DNA from 3 places in the Bacillus sp. EB V-12 genome. Region 3 is predicted to be linked to each of the others. Evidence: riboswitches for the same ligand, from Rfam matches in the RefSeq annotation. Region 3 holds a riboswitch; each other region holds the start of a gene.

Region 1 (5,472 bases), on a different contig from region 3:
GTACATTATTTGGTTTGAATCGTCGCAATAAGATTAAAGCGTAAATAAAATATTTTCCTATAAAGAATGGGATAATTTCATATATTAAAAATGGTAGGTTACTCCTACCATTTTTGGCATGGAGGAATGAAGAATGAAGTTACTCAATTATATCGGTATCATATTGATGGCTATAGGGCTATTCATGGGATCCTATTATGCTGTGGAATGGTATAAAGGAAGAAGCTCTGCCGGGCAATTAACTGCAGAAGAAATAAAGAGCCTTAAAAATATACAAGATACTCAACTTTCTCATGAAACACCTGTAACTTCTCAAGTGCCTTCTTCTCAAACAGAACATAAAGAAGGAGAAAAGGTAGCGATGTTAAACATACCGAAAATAAAGAAGAAGTTTTCTATATATTGGGGAGCAGATGATACGACTTTGAAAAAAGGAGTGGGTATGTTCGTTAGCGATTTAACGACAACTCCATCTGGAGGGGGACATACTGTACTGAGTGGACATCGAGATACTGTATTTACAGATTTAGGAGAGTTGAAAGAAAAGGATACTCTTATTTTAGAGTATGATAATAAAACGTACACATACGAAATTCAAAAGACGTGGATTACCCATGCGGATGATCGCACTGTTATTATAAAAAAAGAAGAACCGATATTAACACTGACAACTTGTTACCCATTTAATTATATAGGGGATGCACCAGATAGATATATTATCGAGGCGAAGTTAACTGCTAGTTATTCAAAGTGAAATTATAGTTTCTGAAAGCGAGAGGGGGATAAATAAGTTATGTCAAAAAACATTTTAATTGTTGAAGATGAAGACATATTACGTGAAATATTAAAAGATTATTTTTTAAGTGAGCAATATGTAGTGTTTGAAGCGAGGGACGGGAAAGAGGCTTTAGTTGTATTTGAAGAAGAAGAGGTTGATTTAGTTATTTTAGATATTATGTTGCCAGAACTCGATGGATGGTCTGTTTGCCGAAGGATTCGAAAGACGTCCGAGGTGCCTATTATTATGCTGACGGCGCGTGTAGATGAAGACGATACGTTACTTGGTTTTGAACTTGGGGCAGATGATTATGTGACGAAGCCGTATAGTCCGCCAATTTTATTAGCAAGAGCGAAAAGGTTGTTAGAAAGCAGAAAAGTGACAAAGCAACTTTTAGAGAATGAAGATGATACATTATCAATCCACGGCATTCACGTTCATTTTCCGTCTCGCACTGTTACGGTAGATAGAACCGATATTAATTTAACGCATACAGAATTTGAAATATTAGCGTATTTCATGAAAAATCAAGGAATCGTTTTAACGCGAGAGCAACTCATTTCAAGAATTTGGGGATATGAATTTGCTGGTGATGATCGAACGGTGAATAGTCATATTCGTAATTTAAGAAATAAATTAGGAGAGAAAGCAAAGTACATTACAACTGTAGTACGAACTGGTTATAAATTTGAGGGGAATATATGAGAAAAGGAATTGTACTAAAATTATTTACTCTTACAACAGCATTATGTATGTTGATTTTAGCGACGATATTTATTGGACAAACGATATTTTTTAAACAATATTATGCGAATCGAAAAGTGGAAGATATTAAAGTAAATTTAAATTCCTTTGAGAAGAATTATTTAAATTATGCAGGAAATGCAGAAGAAATTCAAAAACTAGAGCAAGACTTTTTAAGAGAAAATAATACGTGGATTACGACATTAGATAAGAACGGGAATTTAAAACATGCAGATGATTTTTATTTTGAAGTAACGATAGATCGTAGGCAACAAAAGAGCTTTGGACAACAAATATTCAAAATTCCTTTAGGCAATCTCGTCAATATAGAAGAGATTGAGAATAAATCATCAGATCAGTTTCTAGGCCAAGGAATTTATTTTTCTGGAGTGAAAAAAGGAGATAGTTTTATTCCATTCTCTTTCTCGTTATCTAAGCAGAATTTAAGTGGATCTAATAAACCGTTAGAAAAAGCATTTAAGGAGAAAATGAGTAAATTAGATGAGGAGAAAAAGAAAGCAGCTGAGGAACAAGTAAGTAAGGAAAAGAAGCCGGCTGTTCAGGAGCAAGCTGCCCAAGAACCAGATGCTTATATAGGTGGGTTTGTTACAAAAGTACAGTTTCCAGATGTAAAAGGCCTCGTAAATCCAATTTATAAAAATACTTTGTTTTTGGATAGTATAAAAGAATTTCAAACGGATGTATTACTAAAAGAGAGTAATCAAATAGAGTATTCAACAAAGACAATGGACTATGAAAAGAATGATATAAAATATAAATTATTAATGAAACCAATAAAAGAAAAAGATGGATCAGTAACATATATTTATGCGATGGCTTCTTTACAGCCTGTAGATGAAGCTGTACAAATGGTGCAAGATTATTACATCTATATCATTGCATTTGTAGTCGTTCTTATTTTTTTAGCTTCGTTTTATTATTCAAAACAAATTGCAAAACCATTACTAAAAATAAATGATACGACGAAGAAAATAGCACAATTAGATTTTACAGAAAAAATACCGATTACTTCAAAAGATGAAATTGGAGATTTATCGAAAAATATTAATGTTCTATCAAATAAACTCCATTCGCATATTGGGCAGTTAGAAGAAGATATTGAAAAGGAAAGAAAGTTAGAAAAGACGCGAAAAGAATTCATTTCTGGTGTTTCACATGAATTAAAAACACCGCTAAGTATTATGAAAAGCTGTATTTCTATTTTAAAAGACGGGGTAGCTGAACATAAAAAAGAGTATTATTTTCAGGCAATGGAGAGAGAAGTAGACAAAATGGATACGTTAATTTTGGATATGCTTGAGTTAGCTAAATTTGAATCTGGTACATATAAAATGAAAAAGGATTCGTTTTATATTGATACAGTAATTGAAGACATATGTGAACATCTATCTGTGGAAATAGAGAAAAAAGAGCTTCGTGTTCATAAAAATATATGTTCATTTGAAGTGATTGCAAATCAAGGCCGGATTGAACAAGTCATCGTGAATTTCATTACGAATGCCATACGTTATACACCAAATAAAGAAGATATTATTATTTCTACAATAGATGAGAAGGATCGTATAAAAGTGTGCATTGAAAATAAAGGTACTCACATTGAAGAAGAACAATTAGATAAAATTTGGGATCGTTTTTATCGAGTGGATACAGCTCGTCAGCGTTCACAAGGTGGGACGGGACTTGGGCTTGCCATTTCAAAGAATATTTTAGAACTACATGATACTGAATATGGGGCAGGAAATACAGAAGATGGTGTGTTATTTTATTTCTATTTACCGAAAAAAGCGTAGACAATATGATCTATGCTTTTTTAATTTATTTTCATATTATCTTTACCTAATCTTTATTTTTAATCAGTATAATTTGTTTAGAATATGAGGTTATGTAAGGAGTCGATGAACCGTGCATAGCAATTGGCTAAGTATAATGGTATTTATTTTCTTTTGCGCATTTATTGTATTTTTAATTGATATTACGATATGAAAAAAGAGCGCTCATTAAGCGCCCTTTTTTTGTGTATTCATTTGATAAGCACTGATGCTTTTGAATAATCGTGGTGAAGTGATAAATAAAAATATAAGTAAAACGGTACATAAAATAAAAGAACCAAGCATTGTACTTCCATTTACGATTAATGAATATAACACAGCTGATTGACCTTTCGGCGCATATTGTCCCCAGAAAATAATGCCGGCAATAAAGTGGCAGAAATAGCGAGCAAAGCTACCGATAAATGTAGCAAGGATAATATAAGCAAGGACTTTCTTACCCTGATTTTGTTTTGATGAAGGTTTGTCTTTACGGTTACCTAAATTTGATTGTTCTAAGCTATTTTCATTGGATGTTAAAAGTGCTTTTTGAATTGGACGATAGAATAAGCCAGCAAATCCGATAAAAGCAAAGGCAATGAAGTACTCAATGAATGCTTGAACAGGTGTTAAAATATAAGCATCTCCCACGACAATTTGTAATAGTCCCCAAACTAAACCGCCTAAGAAAGCTGATTTAAAGCCCCAGCGGTAAGCAATAATAAAAATAGGAATCATAGCGAATGAGATAGAACCGCCTGTTGGAAGTTTAAGTGATAATGGTAAAATATCGATAATCATGGCGAAGGCTGCAAGAATAGCAGATTCGATCATCGCTTGTAAATTGGTGTTACGCATGTTGTCTCCCCCTAAATCCAAGTTGTACAAAAAAGAATAGATATCATAGGAGGATACGAAATACGTAAATAAAAATGAGGTATGTATTTCGGACGTTTGCACAATCCCTGCGTTAGCATTAACTAACAGGTTCGAAGGGTCGGAACGAAGTGTTCCCTCTCAGCGGCATGGCTCCCCCAGTGATAACGAGATTCTTTATTTGCTATTGTTTATTGTAAGCGAAATGGATGAGAATGGCAAACAAATGCTGTATGACAATAATTGAAATAGAATTGTAGCGAAATGTTAATAAATATGAAGCAAAAGGGTATAGTACAAGAGAAATTGGGTGTGGTATAATTTTTTTGAAAATAATTATCATTCTCTTCTGAGGGGGAAGGTTATGAGCTTAGTAGATATTAAAATTGGAGAGAAAGTGTTAGTAAAAAGTATTCAGTCTTTAGATCAGCTATTAAAGCGTAGACTAGCTGCTTTCGGTCTTGCGGAAGGAAGCGAACTTCGCTTGAAACAGAAAGCGATGTTCAAAGGTCCTTGTACATTGGAGTGTCGTGGACAGTTAATTAGTATTCGTCATTGTGACGCGAAAATGATAAAGGTGGAATTAGCGTGAATAAGGTAGCTTTGCTAGGGAATCCGAATACAGGGAAGACATCATTATTTAATGCACTTACTGGTTCTTATGAATACGTAGGAAACTGGAGCGGTGTAACAGTAGAAAAAAAGGTTGGTAAATTAAAAGATAGACAAGGAACATTAATTGATTTACCAGGTGTTTATGATTTAAATCCAGTTTCACGTGATGAAGGTGTTGTAACAAACTTTCTATTAACAGAAGAATTTAATCATATGTTAAATATCGTAGATTCCTCGCAGTTTGAAAGAAATATGCATTTAACGTTGCAGTTACTTGAATTTGGTAAGCCAGTCTCAATTGGTTTAAACATGGTTGATGTGGCGAAGCAAAGAGGAATTGTCATTGATGTAAAACGATTATCAGAGCTATTAGGTGTAACAGTCGTTCCTGTTGTTGCAAGAAGTGGAAAAGGCTGTGAAGAACTGCTTACGACTCTTAAAGAAAATGACAAAAAAGAGAAAAAGCCATTCCTTATTTCATATGGTGTACAAATGGATGAAGGAATTGGAGAAGTAATTGCTCTTTTAGAGACAGCGAATTACGAGCATCCGAGATGGTTAGGACTTCAATTTTTAAGCAATAACGAAGTAGTAGAAAAAGAAATGAAAGCATTACCAATTTATAAGGAA
Region 2 (5,472 bases), on a different contig from region 3:
GTAGTTGATAGTGGTCAACTTATTGGCATGTTAGCACTAGGAGATTTAGCTATAAGGGAATCAGCAGATGATCAAGCTGGATTTGCCTTGAGCGAAATCTCAGAGCGTACAGAGTAAATTGAAACTTTCATTAACCGAGAGTTTAATGGTCACTCATAAAGAGCTAAATTATATATAAATTTCAGATACATTATTCTAGTATATATGGATTAAACTAATATGTTAGCGTGATGTATCTGAGACATTATATAATAAGTATGTGGTTAATAATTTCGACATTTTTTTAAAATTTGTTATTCTTAATTTTTAATAAGAGAAAAGATGATATACTGATAGATATAAGTCTTATGAGAGATTTTGAATATAACAATATTAATTTTTAGTGGTGCGATAATAAATTAATATTTCCTACATAGATGAAAAGGGAAGGGGAATTATATGAAGGCTGTACAGGGCGATCCAAATTGGAATTTGGTTACAGATACATATATAGAACCAAATAATTTCGCTGAATTATTTTCTTTGCTTGTACCTTGTCACCCAAAAGGTGAGGGGAAAGAACGAACTATATTAGTATGGAAAGAGAAAGAATTTTATAAAGAAGAAAATTTAGCGGCATTTATCGTATATGGCATGAATAAAGCAAAGAAATTACCGCAGTTTCATAAAGATGAAATTCCAACTTTAGTGCGTATTCTTCGCTTATGCCAAGAGATTGGTTGGTATGAAGAGGCAAATGATTTTATGATAGCGCAAGGATTAGCTGAGTTTGTTCATACTTCATTGGAATATGAAACATGGGATCTTTTGACGCAATCAGTTGCTTTAAATTATTTAATTATTAAATATCGTATAGGTGAATTGATAGATAGGGATATTGAAATTTGGGATAGAGTTAAATTTAATGAGAAGTGTATAACCGATTGTAAACATTTATTATCTCATAAAGAAGTATTGGAATTTACATTCTTTTATATGTGCAAGAGAGCGAAATCATTATCAAAAGAGCAATTAAATAGTGATATGATGAGTTTAGCAATGTATTGTAATACTTTTGTATATGATTTGTATACACATGATTTATTACGGAAATATCGTAAGTGTACAGATTTCCTATCATATTATGGACCTAGTCAGGCAGTTTTAGCATGTCAAAGAGCTGTATTATCTCAAATTTCCGATCGCTTAGACCCATTAAAGACAACGCATGTAGATGATTATTTATATGTGATGAAAGAAATGATGGAGCATATGACGATAGGAGTAATGGATCGATATGGTCATTTTATTGGAAAGCTACTATCTTATGTGCCATTTTTCGAAATGATACAAGTTCCACAGCATGCATATTATTGTGAAGAATTACTGTATATTTGTAAGGGGATTGAATATAAAGAAGAAACACTACGCAATTATATATTTATACAATTACATGATTGTTTACCATCATTCTTTAGGCTATTTCTTAAAAATAAGCGTTACGCAACGATTCATGATATTCTTTTCTATTGGTGCGATGACGAACAACGAATGAGCTTAGAGAAAAAATATAATCTGAGCTTTATTTATGAAAAATATGCTTGTGGATAAACAATATTTTCGATATGAAAAATTAATATAAATTAAAAAGGATCTCCAGTTTATGTGAGATCCTTTTTTGTTAGTAAAACAAGGAGAAAGTGATTAAGACAAGAAACAACATTCCATATAGGAGAAGTTGTGCAGTATAACTTCCTTGTATACCAAAAAAAGTATTGGCTTTCTTATACAAATGCAATATGTATTTTATTGGAGCATCTTTGAAAGATTGGTACACAGTGTCTCCTCTTTCTAAGCTTCTTGTTCTTGTTTTTGTTTTTGGTTATAAGGGACATTAATATATCTAGCTACAAATAATAAAACAGCCATAAAGAATACTGGAAATACAGTAGATAAATAAAAGCCATTACTAATTATATTTGTTATGAGAGCACTCAAAAGAAATATAGCGTTATAAATATGGGCAATTTTTTGTTTTAGTTGCACTTGAAATGATTCCATCATAATTTCTAATGCAACAAAAGCAATAATAATAGATAAAAATACAATGTTTGTATTGTAAATGATTAAACAACAGATTAAACCTAAAAAGGCTGCGTATTCAATTATAAGAGGTATATTGCGTGGCATACAATTTACCTAACTAAATATGGCAGTGGATTTACTGCATTTGTTTTTTCAAAATTCCATTCTCCATTATGTAATTCAAAATGAAGATGTTGCCCGTATGAATGACCTGTGTTTCCCATATGACCTATTAATTGTCCAGTTTGTACTTGATCACCAGCTTGTACAGTGCGATCCTTCATATGAGCATAAACAGTTGTATATAATTTCCCATTGATTTGATGCGCAATGAAAACAACATTGCCATAGCTAGCTGAATAATAAGATTTCACAACTTTACCTGCAGCAGCAGCTTGGATAGAGACGTTTCCTGGAGCGGCAATATCTATACCATAGTGCATTTGTTCCCAGCGTATATCAAAGGTTGAGCTAATTCTTCCTTGAGCGGGGAATTTGAAAGCAGCTGGAATTGATGAAGGCTGATCTGTTTTAGCTTGTGGTTGATTTTGTACTACATAGTGTTTTGCTACATATCCGTATCCTGTGCCAAAACGAATTTTATACCAAGTACCTACAGTTTCTACTACTTGTACTTGTGTACCGTTTTGTAATGAACCGAGTAGAGCGCTACTTGTACTAGCGGTGCTACGTACATTTAGATTAGGTGTTGCAACAGTATATTTTGTATTATTTTGAACGGTGATTCCTTTTACTAAGGGTTGTGAACCATTAGAGATGAATGCTTTTTGTACGTAACCTGTTTGGCCATTATGTGATATTTTATACCATTCGCCTTGATCTTCTTGAACGGTAATAAACTTACCATTTGGTAATACATCTAAAATGGAAGATTCTAAATTAGGTTCAGAGCGAACGTTTAATGCATTAGCATTAACGATGTATTGATCATTAGTTTGAAGTTTGTTTTTTAGTAAAATAGCATCTTTTTGTACATAACCTACTTTATTATGAACAGATACTTTATACCAACCATTAGTTGTTTCAAGGATGTTCACTTTTGTATTAAAGCGAATTGTATCAATTGATGTGCTTTTTACGTTATCTTCTGTATGTAATGCTACTTGATCGACTTTGACATACCCAGTTTTAATATTAGATAATTGTTCAGCGTTTGCTTTTTGTACATTTGTTTCACCCATAGAAGGAAGTAAAGAAGCAATCGCTACAGTAGTTGCTGTTAAAGCAGTAGCTTTCATATTCATGGAATAGAGACCTCCTCTAGTTGTATAGTTGTAATTTTATTATAGTATAAAGATATAATATAGTGGGGGTATTCACATAAATGTAATATGAAATCAATATAAAAATAAATTTTTTGAGGATAATGATTCCTTTTTATACAATTAATTGGGGTTTTATTTTCTAAAATAGAATGTATGTATTGTATAATTTTGATATTATGTTGATAATTAAGAAAATTAAAAAAGTTGATGATGTCTTATTAGGGTGTTATACTGACAGTGATAATTTTATAGTTTGCTAGGAGAGCTGGTGTTGCCAGCTGAGAGTAGGCCGTAAGCCTTTGATCCTTTTTATTACCTGATCTAGATTATGCTAGCGTAGGGAAGCAATTCGGACACTAACAATGAGTCCCCGTTTCTTTGCGTATAGAAACGGGGCTTTTTTATTTGAAAATTTCATATTGAAACCACTAGGGGTGCTTGACTTGCTGAGAGAGGAATAATCCTTAACCCTTACAACACCTGATCTAGGTAATACTAGCGAAGGGAAGTGGAACATCGAATAAATGTATAACTTTATTTGCTGTAACCACTTCTTATATATAGAAGTGGTTTTTTATTTAGATACATATATTGAAAGGGGATAGAGAAATGAAATTTTGCGATAGATTATTAGAAACTGTGCAACCGGTTTGGGAGATGAGTCATAATCATCCGTTTGTAGTGGGTATGGGAGATGGCACGTTAGAAAAAGATAAATTCCAGTATTATATTATTCAAGATTATTTATATCTGCTGGATTATGCAAAGTTATATGCGATTGGTGTTGTAAAAGCAACGAATCCACAAGTAATGGGAAAGTTCGCTGAACAAATTGATGGAATATTAAATGGCGAAATGACAATCCATAAACAATATGCAAAAAGACTTGGAATTTCTATAGAGGAGATAGAGTCTGCGAAACCATCTGCTAAAAATTTAGCTTATACAAATTACATGATGTCTGTATCTCAAAATGGCACACTTGCGGAATTAATAGCAGCGCTTCTTCCATGTATGTGGAGCTATTGGGAAATTGGAAAGCGTTTAAATGATATTCCTAGAGCAAGAGATCATGAGTTTTTTGGTGAGTGGATTCAAGGATATAGTTCGGAAGAATACGGTAATCTTTGTATTTGGTTAATAGATTTATTAAATGAAATGGCAGTTGGAAAGTCTGAGAAAGAACTAGAAAGATTAGAGGAGATTTTCTTAAATTCCAGTCGATTTGAATATTTATTCTGGGATATGTCCTATCGTAAGGAGATGTGGGGATTTGAGGAGCAAGAACATACTACAGTTTCATAATGTTTCTTTTCATTACGATGAGAAACCAATCACCCATGAATTAAATGCTTCTATACATGAGAAAGAGTTTGTCAGTATTATCGGACCGAGTGGATGTGGGAAAAGTACTTTATTTCGCCTTATTACAGGTCTAGAAAAGGTAAGTACTGGACAGATAGAACTGACAGAAACAAAGCACCATCCTGTAGGATATATGCCGCAAAAAGATATGCTTTTGCCGTGGAGAACAATTATTGAGAATGCTGCCCTGCCGCTAGAGTGCCAAGGTGTACAGAAGAAAGAAGCAGAAGTAAAGGCAAAGGAACTGTTACATAAATTTGGTTTGCAAGGGTATGAGAAAAAATATCCGAAAGATTTATCTGGTGGTATGAGACAACGTGTATCTTTTATTCGAACTTTATTAACAGGCGGGGAGATATTGCTGTTAGATGAACCATTTAGTGCATTGGATGCTTTAACGAAGACCTCTTTGCAAGAATGGTTGTTTGAACAATGGCAAGAGTGGGAAAAAACAATTTTATTCATTACTCATGATGTTGAAGAAGCGTTATTTCTTTCAAACCGAGTTTTAGTAGTGGAACAGCAGCCGATAACGACTTTGACTGAACGGACTGTACCGCTTGATCATAACAGAACACGAAAAGATTTATATAAACCGGAAGTATTAGCGCTGAAAGATGAGCTTCTTAGTATGTTACAAAGGCAGGTACTTGTGTGATGAACCGATTGAAAGAATTAGTTCCTGCTATTACACTTTCTAGTATTTTACTAGCTGTGTGGGAAATAGGAGCAAGAATTGTAGATGAGATGTACATTT
Region 3 (14,002 bases):
TGTGGTTTTGTTTCAGCGTCTCCTACAATCCAAACGATAATAGGGAATAAGATAGGGGCAAATAGTACACTAAAGTATGATAACGCAGCTAATATTTTATTTCCGTTCATATATATCACCTCATAAATAATTTCTGTTGTTATACTATTATTATGCAATAATTTTGGCAAACTTCCTATCGATGAACATTACAAGAACGTGACGATTTTGTAAGATTTTCTGTTAAATAATAAAATTTTCAAAAAAATCTTTTTTAATAGAAATTGTTATGGTACAGTATAAATGAAAGTTGTTGAAAACGTTTTCTTAAACGTTTTTTTATTTTAGACTTAAAGGTATGATGACCTGATAGTCTATTGATGGGGTTATTCTATTCAAAAGGGGATTCTTTAGGGGGAGAGAACAATGAACACATGGACACAAGTTTATGATCCATTCGGAAACATTTGGATTTCGGCAGCGGTCGCACTTATTCCGATTATCTTTTTTTTCTTAGCTTTAGCAGTTTTCCGCATGAAAGGGTATGTGGCAGGATTTATTACAGTTGTACTTACAGTTTTAGTAGCGTTATTCGCTTATAAAATGCCGTTCACGATGGCAATGGCAGCGACCGGATATGGTTTCTTATACGGATTATGGCCAATTGCTTGGATTATCATTATGTCGGTATTTTTATATAAAATTTCTGTGAAAACAGGTCAATTCGATGTGATTCGTGCATCGGTATTATCGATTACGAACGATCATCGTCTACTCGTTATTTTAATTGGATTTTCATTTGGAGCATTTTTAGAAGGAGCGGCAGGATTTGGGGCACCAGTAGCGATTACAGCAGCACTTCTTGCGGGGCTTGGGTTAAATCCTTTATACGCAGCAGGTCTTTGTTTGATTGCAAATACTGCACCAGTGGCGTTCGGAGCGATGGGAATTCCGATTACAGTTGCTGGACAAGTAACAGGTATTGATCCACATAAAATTGGACAAATGGCTGGGCATCAATTACCGTTCCTATCATTATTTGTGCCATTCTTTATCGTATTTTTAATGGATGGATTTAAGGGGATACGACAAACGTGGCCTGCGTTATTTGTAGCGGGTAGTTCATTTGCGATTACGCAGTTCATTACAGCGACATTTTTAGGACCAGAACTTCCGGATATTACATCGGCACTTGTAAGTTTAATTAGTTTAGCGCTGTTCTTAAAAGTTTGGCAGCCGAAAGAAATATATCAATCTGGGCAAGCAAATAGTGAAGTAGCAGCAACAACGACAGCGGCATCGATGCCGAAATTAACGTTTGGAAAAGTAGTGAAGGCATGGTCCCCATTTATCGTATTAACGGTTATGGTAGTCATTTGGAGCCAAAGTTTCTTTAAGGCATTATTCACTCCAGGAGGGGCTTTAGAAAGTCTTGTATTTAAGTTTGAAATTCCAGGTCTGCATAATCTAGTAATGAAAGCAGAGCCAATTGTAAATAAACCAACGCCTTACGAGGCAATTTTGAAGTTTGATGTATTATCGGCAACCGGAACAGCGATTTTAATTGCGTGTATCATTTCCATGTTTATTTTGAAAATGAATGTAAAAGATGCAGTAGTGACATTTAAAGAAACGTTAAGCGAATTAAAAATGCCAATTCTATCTATCGGATTCGTACTAGGGTTTGCATTTATCGCAAACTATTCTGGTCTATCTTCCACGTTAGCGTTAGCATTAGCCGGAACTGGCGGCCTATTCCCGTTCTTCTCACCATTCTTAGGCTGGATTGGCGTATTCCTAACAGGGTCTGATACGTCTGCGAATGCACTGTTCTCAAATTTACAAGCCATTACAGCGCAGCAAGTCGGCGTATCTGAAGTGCTTCTCGTTGCAGCAAATACAACAGGCGGTGTAACAGGTAAAATGATTTCCCCGCAGTCGATTGCGATCGCTTGTGCAGCGGTTGGTCTTGCTGGAAAAGAATCGGATTTGTTCCGTTTTACAGTGAAGCATAGCTTATTCTTCGTAATTATTGTTGGTATTATGACGTATGTGCAGGCGTATTATTTAACGTGGATGATTCCATAAAGAGAAAAAGAAATAAACTTTGAATTTTTCAGATTATGGTGTATGATGGGAAAGTATTGAAAATTAAATCAGTGATAAACTAGGGGTGCCTAACGTATGCGTAGGCTGAGAGAGAAGCGCGTGATCTTCTTAACCCTTTGGACCTGATCTGGCTCGTACCAGCGTAGGGAAGTTAACGGCTTTACATAATGATGTCTTTATGAGCCAGGTCCTTATTTTTTTATGGACCTGGCTCTTTTTATTTTGGCATGCGCTGGCCATATCTCGTCCTTGTCACGAACAGGGGGGCAATAAAATTTATGAAACAATCTGTTTCAGCTGAGCAAATTGAATTGAAATCGAGTTTACCAGGGAGTAAGAAAGTATATGTGGATGGACCACGAGAAGGCATGAAAGTACCGATGCGTGAGATTGAACAAAGCGAAACAAATGGCGTTCCAAATCCGCCAATTCGTGTGTATGATACGAGCGGCCCTTATACGGATCCTGAGTATAAAGTGGAGTTAGAAAAGGGGATTCCAACGCCGCGCCATTCTTGGATTATGGGGCGTGGTGATGTAGAAGCATACGAAGGGCGTGAAGTGAAACCAGAGGATGACGGTGTGAAAGTGGCTTCGAAACATACACCTGTTTTCCCGCAAATGGATCGCCAGCCACTTAGAGCAAAGCAAGGTGCAAACGTTACGCAAATGCACTATGCACGTAATGGCATTATTACTTCTGAGATGGAATATGTTGCGATTCGTGAAGGGGTAGAGCCGGAGTTTGTTCGTAAGGAAATCGCAGAAGGCCGCGCTATTTTACCAGCGAATATTAATCATCCAGAAGCTGAACCGATGATCATCGGGCGTAACTTCCATGTGAAGGTAAACGCGAATATCGGAAACTCAGCTGTATCTTCTTCGATTGCAGAAGAAGTAGAGAAGATGACGTGGGCTACTCGCTGGGGTGCAGATACGATTATGGATTTATCTACAGGTAAAAATATTCATACGACGCGTGAGTGGATTATTCGTAACGCGCCTGTACCAGTTGGAACTGTACCGATTTATCAAGCGCTGGAAAAAGTAAACGGAATTGCAGAAGATTTAACGTGGGAAGTATATCGTGATACGTTAATTGAGCAGGCGGAGCAAGGCGTTGATTACTTTACAATTCACGCTGGTGTATTGCTTCGTTACATTCCAATCACGGCAAAGCGTACGACAGGTATCGTTTCGCGCGGTGGTTCGATTATGGCGCAGTGGTGTCTATTCCATCATAAAGAAAACTTCCTATATACTCACTTTGAAGAGATTTGTGAAATTATGAAGCAGTACGATGTTTCGTTCTCTCTTGGAGATGGATTACGTCCAGGGTCTATTGCAGATGCAAATGACGAAGCACAGTTTTCTGAGCTTGAAACACTTGGCGAATTAACCAAAATTGCTTGGAAACATGATGTGCAAGTTATGATTGAAGGACCTGGACACGTACCGATGCACTTAATTAAAGAGAATATGGAGAAAGAGCTTGATATTTGTCAGGGCGCGCCGTTTTACACACTTGGGCCGCTAACGACAGATATTGCACCAGGTTATGACCATATTACATCTGCAATTGGAGCTGCTATGATTGGCTGGTTTGGAACAGCGATGCTTTGTTATGTAACGCCGAAAGAACATTTAGGTTTGCCAAACAAAGATGATGTACGCACGGGTGTTATTACGTATAAAATTGCAGCGCATGCGGCTGATCTTGCGAAAGGACATAAAACGGCTCATCAGCGTGATGATGCACTTTCAAAAGCACGCTTCGAATTCCGTTGGCGCGATCAATTTAATTTATCTTTAGATCCTGAACGTGCGATGGAATATCATGATGAAACGTTGCCTGCAGAAGGGGCAAAGACAGCTCACTTCTGTTCAATGTGTGGACCGAAGTTTTGTAGTATGAGAATTTCGCATGATATTCGTGAGTATGCAAAAGAAAATGATTTAGAAACGACAGAAGCAATTGAAAAAGGAATGAAAGAGAAAGCAGAAGAATTTAAAGAAGCTGGTAGTCATTTATATCAATAATATGTTACACCTCTTTACTTGATTGATCACACTGTAGTACCTAACTTTATTATAGAAGAAGCCCCATTTGCTAAGACGGTAGCAAATGGGGCTTCTGTTGTTTATAAGGCAAAGAAGAGATGTACCCAGTAGAATAAGAGGAATAGTGTGACGACTGTTGTGAGCGGGATAACGATAAGGGATACACTTAAATAGTCTTTCCATTTTACTTTAATTTTGTTTTGTTTCAGAATATACATCCAAATGAGTGAAGCTAGTGTACCAATTGGTAGTAATAGTGAACCGATGTCACTACCAATGATGTTTGCAAGATAGATTGTTTTTAATGTGACTGGATCTAGTCCCATTTCTGTTAATGTGATTGTACCAATCATAAGGGCAGGATGGTTATTGAAGACGTTAGAGAGGATGGATACAAGTCCGCCCATTGCAAAGCTAGCATAGAGTAGATGCTGATTCACAATTGGCTCGAGCCATTGTACAAGTGCAGCTGTTAATCCTGCGTTGTGGAGTCCGTAAATAATGACGTACATAGAGAAGGCGAAAATTAAAATGTGCCACGGTGTCTTTTTCAAAATGTCGACAGGATTTGTTCGTAAGTAGTACCATCTCCAAATGAGAAGAACGAGTGAACCAAGTACTGCAACGATTTCAATTGGGATGGATAAGAAGGATGCAACGAATAGAAGACAGCGCATCAGGAAGACGAAACCTAATACTTTTAACATGAATCTTGTCCGTTTTTGTTTCGTATCAACAGAATTATTTCCTTTTAGTGGATGGAAGTTTTTCGTGAAGAAAATTTCTTCAATATCATATGAAGAAACAGGTAATTTTTTCGGAAGTTTTTTCTTCAAAACTGTATACATGAGCCATGACATAAATAATAAGCCTAATGTTGCAGGTACAAACATCATAGCAGTATGCATATAAAGAGTCATATTAACGATATTTAATGCAATTAAGTTTACGATATTACTTACACCAATTGGTGCACTAGATGCGGTAGCGATTAAAGCTCCGCTTAATAAATAAGGAATTTGTTGATGTGGTTTTAATTGAAGGTTTTTTAGAAGAAGAATTAAAATGGGAGTTGTAATTAAAATACTACCGTCGTTATTAAATAAAAGAGTCATAAGAAAACATAATAATTGAATATACCAGTATAGACGGCGTCCAGAACCTTTCGCTAGATTTGCCAGTTTCGCTGCGGACCAATGGAAGAAGCCGAAGCTTTCTAATATAACTGCCATGACGATGGTCGCTAATATTGTTATGGAAGCACCGCCAATTTTACTTATAATATCCATGACGTCTGGTTTTGATACAAGTCCAGTAATTATGATGATACCAGCTCCGATTGCTGCTGGCCACGCCTCATTCAAACCTCGAGGCCGCCAAAAGATAACGATCATCGTTAAGAAGAATACAATAATAGTAATCCATATTTCAATGCTCATATTTTGCCTACCTTTCTATTTTCCCTTGAACAGATGTAGCTTGTCTCAAGTTTATATTGGTAGTATATTCAGCAAAAAATAAGAAGAACTAGACGTATAACGAGATGAAGCGAATATGTGTTTTTCAAGCTAAAGGACAAGTGTCACTCGTAGTGAAATAACTATTGTGATAGGAGTCTATAAATTGATTGGGCAGTAAGGTAGTAAATGAGATTTATATGGGCAATTATGGAGATATATTGGCGCAACTTAAAATATATCAGCGATTATTGAAATATATCGGCGCAACTTAAAATATATCAGCGATTTTTAAAATATATCGACTTATCGACAAAACATGACAAAAGGAGTCTATTCCAAAATGCCTTTTGGGACAGACTCCAAGACTATATTATTTTTCCTTCAAAAAAGTACGATCCTTCAAGAATAAATTCCAGAAGAAAATAAATCCTGGTAATAAAATTGCAATCCCAATTGCGTATAGAATGAGCAGTGCATAGAACGTTTCTGTCGTTGTAAAGCTTGTAAATACAGTTACGTCAGGATAAATAATATACGGTAAATGGGCGACGCCGTAAGCGTAGCTTGCAAATGCATATTGAGCGACGACAGCTAAAACGGCAATGCGAGGGTATCCTAGTGTATTGTATTTTTTGTTTGTCCACCAAAGGGACGAGTATCCGATAACGAATAAAACAATAGAAACTGTAAACCACGGGAATTGCTTTATTAATCCTTGCATAAGCCAATGTGTTTCTGGATCCATTACAACGAGAGCGATGATCGCTGTAACGAGCGTTGCAGGACCAAGAATGATAGCATTTCTTCTATAAATTCTATACGTATCTTCTGAACTTTGTTCTCTCGCAAAATCAGCGAGAAAGAGAGAGGAGAGAAACAGTTCAGACGTTAGTCCGAAGAGCATATAACAATAGATAACCGGGCTAGAAAGAAGTTTTCCATACAAGAGTACTTCTTTTCCTTCAGACATTGTAATATAGGCCCCCTCTGTAACGGGTAAAACGGTAATTAATAGTGCTGGAATTAAGAGACCAGTAATACCTGAAATAACCCGAAGAAGGTACTGATATTTTGGCAAGGAGTAAGCAAATACCATAAACGTACTACGTACTGCAACGAGCACTAAAATTAACATAACTGGTACGAACATTACTGTCGCAAGAGTAAAGGCCGCTTTCGGAAAGAAGCCGAGAAATGCGACAACGACGAAGACGAGAAACGTATTTGTTACCTCCCAAGTTGGTGATAAGTACCGATTCGCAAGTTTAGCAGCGAGCGTCGGATGTTTTGCGTATACCATGCCCCAAAAACCAGCTCCAAAATCGATGGACCCTAGTATACTGTATACGAAAATAAGGGCCCATAAGATGATGATTGCAATACTTTCCTCATGCATGAGAATCGCCTCCTTGGTGTTGTAAATCATTCTTTAATGGATGTCTTCTAAAGAATGTCCGTAGAACAATGACTGTTAAAATAGCGAGTCCAATATATAAAATGATGAACAAAACAAATAAAGGACCGACGAAATCGGCGCGTGTAGATGCATCGACGGTACGTTGCATACCATAAATTGTCCATGGTTGACGACCGCTACAACTGAAAATCCATCCGAATTCAATACCGAGCATCATAATTGGTCCGCATGCGGCAGCCCCCCAAAGTAGCCACTTCGGTAGTTCTGTTCCCTTTTTTCGGTAAACGAAGTACCAATATAAGAGCGCAATTGCTGCAACTGCAAAGGTAAACGCAGCGGTGCCGACCATTAAGTTGAATAGTGTATGTGTATAAAATGGTGGCCATGTTTCTTGGGGAAATTCCTTTAGACCTTTTACGACAGTGCTAGGGTCTAATCCCACTAATAAGCTAAGCATGTTGGGAATTTCAAGTGCATAGTTTAGTTCAAGTGTATTGGGATCCACAACTCCGCCAATGGATAGCGGTGCGTGTGATGTCGTTTCAAATAAAGCTTCAGCAGATGCAAGTTTTTCAGGTGAGTGTTTATGTAAGGCGATCGCTGATTCATGTCCTGAAAGCCACATCGTAGCGCCTGTAATAAATGTAACGACAAGCCCTAATAGTAGCCCTTTTTTATGATAAGCAATTTCACGTGTACTTAAATTTTTCTTCAATAATTTAAATCCAGCGATAGAAGCAATGACAGCCGCACCAGTTGCATAAGCCGTAATAACAACATGGAATGCACTTGTGCCAAAACTTGGATTAAAGAATGCTTTCCACGGATCAACGTTAAAAACAGATCCATCTGGATTCATTGAAAAGCCTGCTGGTGTATTCATCCATGTATTTGCTGATGTAATGAGCACGGCGGATGCCGTGGCACCAAGCATGACGAAAAATAGCGAGATTAATCTCATAAATGGAGGAAGTTTATCAGCTGCATATACGTAAATCGACATGAATAAAGCCTCCAAAAAGAAGGCGAAAATCTCAATTTGGAAGGGAACAGAAATAACTTGCCCAACAATTTTGGCGAAACCAGGCCAAAGAAGTGAGATTTGCACACCAACAATTGTTCCAGTTGGAATTGCTACACCGAGAAGAATAGCAAACGCCTTTGTCCATCTTTTCGCCATAATGGCATAGTCGGAGTCTTTCTTCCAGTGATAGAGTATTTCGCTTATAAAAATCATCAATGAAAGACCGACACCAAGTGTTGCAAAGATAATGTGGAATGCTAATGAAGAACCAAAAAATGCTCTTGCTAATGTTACCGTATCCATATGTAAACTCCTCTTCTTTTTTGCCATTATTTTCTGATTGAATTGGAAGATTTATTCAAAAAAACTACCAAAAATATATATGTATTTAAAAAGTGAATATGATAATATAATGTTGTAATATTTTGAATAGAAAGAAATAAATAGTTGGTCATGTTTTGTTTGTTTTTTGCTCAGGAATCTTTTATAATCTTTTATGCGAACATAAGTTCTGTTTTTCGGAATCAAGAAGTTTATGTGAAATGGAGAGGGTGTTTTATGTATCCTGAAGTCATTAAAAAGATGGCATTTTCAAAAGAGCATAGAGATTTATTATTGAAGCTATATAATAAAGAAATTACACGTCGTGAATATGATCGACTTGTACAATCGCTATATAAACCTTCTAAAGAGGTTTGCGGGGGATAGAAATGCGGGAGACAATCTAATAGATTGTCTTTTTTAAATTTATGTATGTTCTGATAAAATTAAGGTTAGCCTTACTAGGGAGGTGAAAAGATTGCGGAAACGTTTATATATAGGGATTGGAGTTATCTTCTTAATCGCTTTAGGTGGAATTGTATTTTGGTCAGCTTTACAAGGAAACCGTACAGAAAATTTTATTTTAAGACATATGGTGAATGACAATGGAACACTTGCCACGTATCGTTTAGTAGATACTAAGGCAGGTACGGGTGAAGCTAAGGGACGCGAAGCTTTATCAGAATCGGCGGGATTATGGTTACAGTATACACTTGATAAAGATAATCAGGCGTTATTTGATGAGCAAGTAAAGGTTATTCAAGATAATTTCATATATAAGAATCATATCGTTTTATGGAAACTCTCTGAAAAGGGAGAGAGGCAGTCAGCTACAAATGCACTTATAGATGATCTTCGTATTATAGAACAATTATATCGTGCTTATGAAATGTATAAGGAAGAGCGTTATAAAAACCTTGCCGATCAATTAAGTGATGCTGTACTTCGTTATAATAAAAAAGATAATTATTATGTTGATTATTATGATGCAGATGCAGGGAAACAAAATAATTTTGTAACAACATCATACATAAATCCGCGTGCATTCTCCTATATGAAGAAGTACGGCAAAGTTTCTGCTCAGCAATATCAGGAAGTCGTTCAATTTTTAGCAGATTATCCAAGGCATGGCTGGGCATTCCCAAAAGAGTATAAAGAAGATGGTACATTTACGTACGATAAAGAAGTGAATCTTATTGACCAATCATACGTTGCATATCATCGAAGTTTAGGTGGTCTTTCATCAGCTGCTTATTTGGAATTTATAAAAAAGAAGTTCCAGGAGGATGGAAAGCTATACGGTCGTTACAATTTAGAAACGGGAAAACAAACTGTGAATTATGAATCGCCGGCCGCGTATGGACTAACGATTTTGTACGTACTACAAACAGGTGATACAAAGTTTGCGAAGGAATTGTATGATCATATGGCCACATTCCGAAATGACAACGTATTTAGTAGATATTACGGTGGATATGTAACAGGTGAAAATAATAATACGCATATTTTTGATAACGTACTACCACTTTTAGCTGAAATGGAATTAAAGAAGAGTGAACAATAAAAGGTGCCACCATATGAGGGTGGCACCTTTTATTTGTTCATATAATTTTACGTCCTAATATTAGAGAAGTAGTCAATCACGAATTCACGGAATTGCTGAGCTGTTTTTGATAAGTAGCGTTTTTTTGACCAACTTAATCCGATGGTTCGCTGACAAGTGGGTTCAATAATACGCAACTTGCTCGATGCTAAAGTAGAGTTTTTTAATAAAGTTAAACTTGGAACAAAAGCGATGCCGAGACCTTGCTTAATGAGGTCGCTAATCACGGTCGGTTCATCGACTTCAAAAGCAATATGTGGAGTGAAACCAGCTTCTTTACAAAATTCATCCGTTAAGTGTCGAAATCCATAACCAGTGTTCATACTAATGAACGGTTCGTCCTTTACTTCATGGAGGTGGATATTTTCTCGGCCTGATAAACGATGGCCTGAAGGGACGACTAAGAAAATTTCTTCTGTAATAAGTGGTTCCCAAACAATTTCTTCTCCTTCAATTGGCACAGAGGAGATACAAAAGTCAATTTCTATATTATCTAGTTGTCGTTTCATAGAAGGAGTGGATGCCAGAAATTGTTGGAACCGAACGTTAGGATGTTCTAGTAAAAAAGAGCCAAGTAGTTCTGGTAATATTCTCGGAATAGAAACGGCTAGTGTAATAGAGCTTTGTTGTAATTCGGCTAAATCTTTAATTTCTCGTTCCCCTTCGCTTAATTCATGAAAAATACGCTCTACTCGTTTTAAAAATACTTTTCCGAAAGAATTTAAAGTAATCTGTCGACCTTGGCGATCAAATAAAGGAACGCCTAAATCCTTTTCGAGTCTAGCTATTGTTTTGCTGAGTGAAGGTTGTGCGATATGCAATTCTTCAGCTGCCTTTGTCATATGTTCTAGTCGTGCGACTGTCTGAAAGTATTTTAACTGGAGCAGTTCCATTTCGAGTCTCCTTTCTATAGACCAAAAGGAATGAATTAATAATTAAAGATGTATTATACAGTATGGAAAGTGACGTGTATAGTAAATCTGTTAAACCATTCTAATGGTGTTAAATTCGGAGAAGGAGTATGTTTCATGAAGGGAATTCAACTTGTATTTAAAGATTGGAAAGCGATGTGGCACCATAAACATGGACGTATCGCTTTAATTTTTTTATTAATCGTTCCGTTAATTTATTCAGGATTCTTTTTAGCTGGATATTGGGATCCGTACGGAAAATTAGATAAATTACCTGTTGCGGTTGTGAATTTAGATAAAGGTGCTGCGATGGATGAGAAAACAATTCATGCAGGAGACGATTTTGTAAAAAATTTAAAGGAGAATAAAGAACTGGCTTTTCATTTCGTATCAGAAAAAAATGCTGATGAAGGGCTAAAAGAAGATAAGTACTATATGGTTGTTACGATTCCAGCTGATTTCTCTAAAAAGGTAAGTACACTTATGGATGAGAAACCAGAACCAGCACAATTGCAGTACAAAGTAAATCCGGGTAAAAACTTTGTAGCAGCGCAAATTGGAACGACAGCTGTTGAAAATATGAAAACAAAAATTTCAAATAGTATTACGAAATCTTATACAGAAGGTGTGTTTTCAAAGTTTCAAGACTTAGCACAAGGGTTGAGTGATGCAAGTAATGGTGCTGGGAAGTTACATGAAGGAACGACAGATGCAAGAAATGGGGCAGATCAGCTTGCAGATGGTATTCATCGTTTAAGTGACGGGACATCAAAAGTGAAAGAGGGAAGTGAAAAACTTGCTTCTAGCAAATCAGCCTTAACTGACGGAGCGAATGAGCTAAGTCAAGGAGCAACTTCACTTCATAGCGGTATGGAGTTATTAGCACAAGGTGAAAAAACGTTACAATCAGGGGTTAGTGAATTAAGTGCTGGTACAAATGAATGGGTGAATGGAAATGAAAAACTTGCTGAAGGGCAAGCGAAAGCGGACAATGCGGCAAATAGTGTAAAACAACAATTAGAAGAGTACGTGAAAAATCATCCAGAAGTGCAGCAAGATCCCGCTTTTCAAAAAATTGTTGCTACGTCTAATGGACTAGCTAAAGCAACAAGTACTTTAAATAATAGCCAACAACAATTGACACAAGGTGCGCAGAAGCTTACTGACGGTCAACATAAGATTGAAGAAGGCATAAATACATTCGGAGTTAAGTTAAATGAAGCTACTGCTGGAACGAAAAAGATAGCAGATGGTGCATCGAATTTGGCTGATGGATTTACGAAGTGGGGAAATGGATTTACATCACTACAAGAAGGTGTAAATCAACTTGCGAGTGGCGGAACAGAGCTGAATCATGGTGCTGATCAGTTAACGAACGGACTTGTTAAACTTGATGATGGTGCGAAAGAACTTTCTAGGAAATTAGGAGAGGGCGCAGAGAAGATAGCGGATATTCGTAATGATGATGCACGCAATACGATGTTCTCAGAGCCAGTTCAGTTAGTGAAGTCAACAGTTTCTGACGTTCCTAACTACGGTTCAGGCATTGCACCATATTTCTTATCGCTTGCATTTTATGTTGGCGGAATTATGGCATCGAATATTTTACCGCTTGGCCGCAGACAAAATATGAAGGTAAGCGGAACGGTACATTTTATTAATAAACTAGGATTGGTATATTTAATTGGACTTATTCAAGCGCTACTCGTAGATGTAGTTGTGCTAGGTGTTATGAAATTAGAAGTCGCAAGTGTGCCACTTTTTGTTTTATCAAGTATTGTTATTTCCTTTACGTTCATGACATTTATTCTTATGCTAGTAACAGTATTTGGTCTTGTTGGAAAGTTCTTAGCGGTAACGCTTCTTGTCCTGCAGTTAGCGACGAGCGGGGGGACTTTCCCAGGAGAATTAAATATAGCTGTTCTTAGCAAAATTGGACAATTTCTCCCAATGTCTCATTCTCTTAGAGGATTACAAGATGTTATTTCTTTAGGAGATTGGTCGCAATTACAAATGCAAATTTTAATATTGTTATGTTATCTCGTTGTTGCCGGTGGAATTGCTTGGGTCACGAGCCATATACAGCATAGAGAAACGAATGCAGAACAAGTTTCTTAAAATGAAATAAGCTATCCGATTTTTTCGGATAGCTTATTTTTTATTTGCGTTCCATTACTGCAAAGTAATTATTTTCATTATCAGCAAAGTTGAATGCTCTACCAGTAGGTAAATCTACAACCTGTCCAACTGTGACATTTTTCTCAGAAAGATCTTTATATAGACGGTCTAAGTCATTTGAGAAGAACATAAGTGAAGGTGTATTTAGGTTTAGTTCAGGTTGCATCTTCGCGATTAACGCTTTATCGTGAAGGACGATGCTTGTTCCTGCTTCTTTCGCCGGTGCAATTTCAATCCAGCGGAATCCGTTTCCGTTATTTTCTTCCGCAATGATTTGGAACCCTACTTTTTCTGTCCAAAATTGTACTGTTTCGTCTTGGTTATTTACATATAGCATAATTTGTCCAACTTGATTAATCATAGGTGTCTCTCGCTTTCTTTTTATATGCGTATTATTATATCAAATATATGGCTTGAATAGTTTTTTATGATTTTTTCGGAATACAACCTTCGTCCATTTCATCTTTGTTGTAGGAGAAGGACCTGTAATCCAAGTATGAAATGGTATTGTGCTACAAATGACCATTGTTGAAATAGAGATAATAGCCGTTAACACAAATAGTAATAGGGCATATAATATAGTATTTTCTTGCAGTGTGAATAAGGAAAGAAGTTTTGTGCATAGTTGCAAGAAGAATAAATGAGCTAAATAAGCACCATACGTGTAATTACCAATGAAACGTAACGTTTTATATAAGAAACCACGACGCTGTACTATCATAATAGATAACACATACAGTATGATAATTTCGCATACGATATATAAAAACATAGATGGTTTTAAATAGGTAGAAACAGTTAAATGAATAGAGTTTGCTCCGTAAAAACTAAACAACTCATAATTGATGAATAAAAATAAGATGAAAAATAATATTGTTATAAGCGGGATATGTTTCATGACGAATAGACGCCAAGTTTTTAGTGCTACAGCGGCAATGCC

The links. Region 3 has a riboswitch for thiamine pyrophosphate ahead of thiC (phosphomethylpyrimidine synthase ThiC). Riboswitches for the same ligand answer to the same signal wherever they lie in the genome.
Region 1: another riboswitch for thiamine pyrophosphate. It lies ahead of thiT (energy-coupled thiamine transporter ThiT); the one in region 3 lies ahead of thiC (phosphomethylpyrimidine synthase ThiC).
Region 2: another riboswitch for thiamine pyrophosphate. It lies ahead of tenA (thiaminase II); the one in region 3 lies ahead of thiC (phosphomethylpyrimidine synthase ThiC).

What each region holds. Positions count from the first base shown of each region.
Region 1 is NZ_JBUXJL010000011.1:60,529-66,000, forward strand. It holds gene ACZDYH_RS25130 (LPXTG cell wall anchor domain-containing protein) at 1-44, shown strand, start outside; gene ACZDYH_RS25135 (class D sortase) at 134-754, shown strand; gene ACZDYH_RS25140 (response regulator transcription factor) at 794-1,483, shown strand; gene ACZDYH_RS25145 (sensor histidine kinase) at 1,480-3,333, shown strand; gene thiT (energy-coupled thiamine transporter ThiT) at 3,541-4,209, opposite strand; TPP riboswitch at 4,296-4,397, opposite strand; gene ACZDYH_RS25155 (FeoA family protein) at 4,592-4,819, shown strand; gene feoB (ferrous iron transport protein B) at 4,816-5,472, shown strand, end outside.
Region 2 is NZ_JBUXJL010000002.1:915-6,386, forward strand. It holds gene ACZDYH_RS06525 (CBS domain-containing protein) at 1-117, shown strand, start outside; gene ACZDYH_RS06530 (DUF3965 domain-containing protein) at 439-1,590, shown strand; gene ACZDYH_RS06535 (hypothetical protein) at 1,831-2,169, opposite strand; gene ACZDYH_RS06540 (SH3 domain-containing protein) at 2,175-3,329, opposite strand; TPP riboswitch at 3,599-3,710, shown strand; TPP riboswitch at 3,771-3,874, shown strand; gene tenA (thiaminase II) at 3,960-4,655, shown strand; gene ACZDYH_RS06550 (ABC transporter ATP-binding protein) at 4,624-5,373, shown strand; gene ACZDYH_RS06555 (ABC transporter permease) at 5,373-5,472, shown strand, end outside.
Region 3 is NZ_JBUXJL010000007.1:4,290-18,291, reverse strand. It holds gene ACZDYH_RS20460 (magnetosome magnetite crystal formation protein family) at 1-110, opposite strand, end outside; gene lldP (L-lactate permease) at 406-2,067, shown strand; TPP riboswitch at 2,139-2,254, shown strand; gene thiC (phosphomethylpyrimidine synthase ThiC) at 2,367-4,127, shown strand; gene ACZDYH_RS20445 (arsenic transporter) at 4,229-5,587, opposite strand; gene ACZDYH_RS20440 (cytochrome d ubiquinol oxidase subunit II) at 5,979-7,004, opposite strand; gene cydA (cytochrome ubiquinol oxidase subunit I) at 6,997-8,352, opposite strand; gene ACZDYH_RS20430 (hypothetical protein) at 8,608-8,757, shown strand; gene ACZDYH_RS20425 (transcriptional regulator) at 8,849-9,934, shown strand; gene ACZDYH_RS20420 (LysR family transcriptional regulator) at 9,982-10,866, opposite strand; gene ACZDYH_RS20415 (YhgE/Pip family protein) at 11,002-13,002, shown strand; gene ACZDYH_RS20410 (VOC family protein) at 13,043-13,423, opposite strand; gene ACZDYH_RS20405 (acyltransferase) at 13,463-14,002, opposite strand, start outside.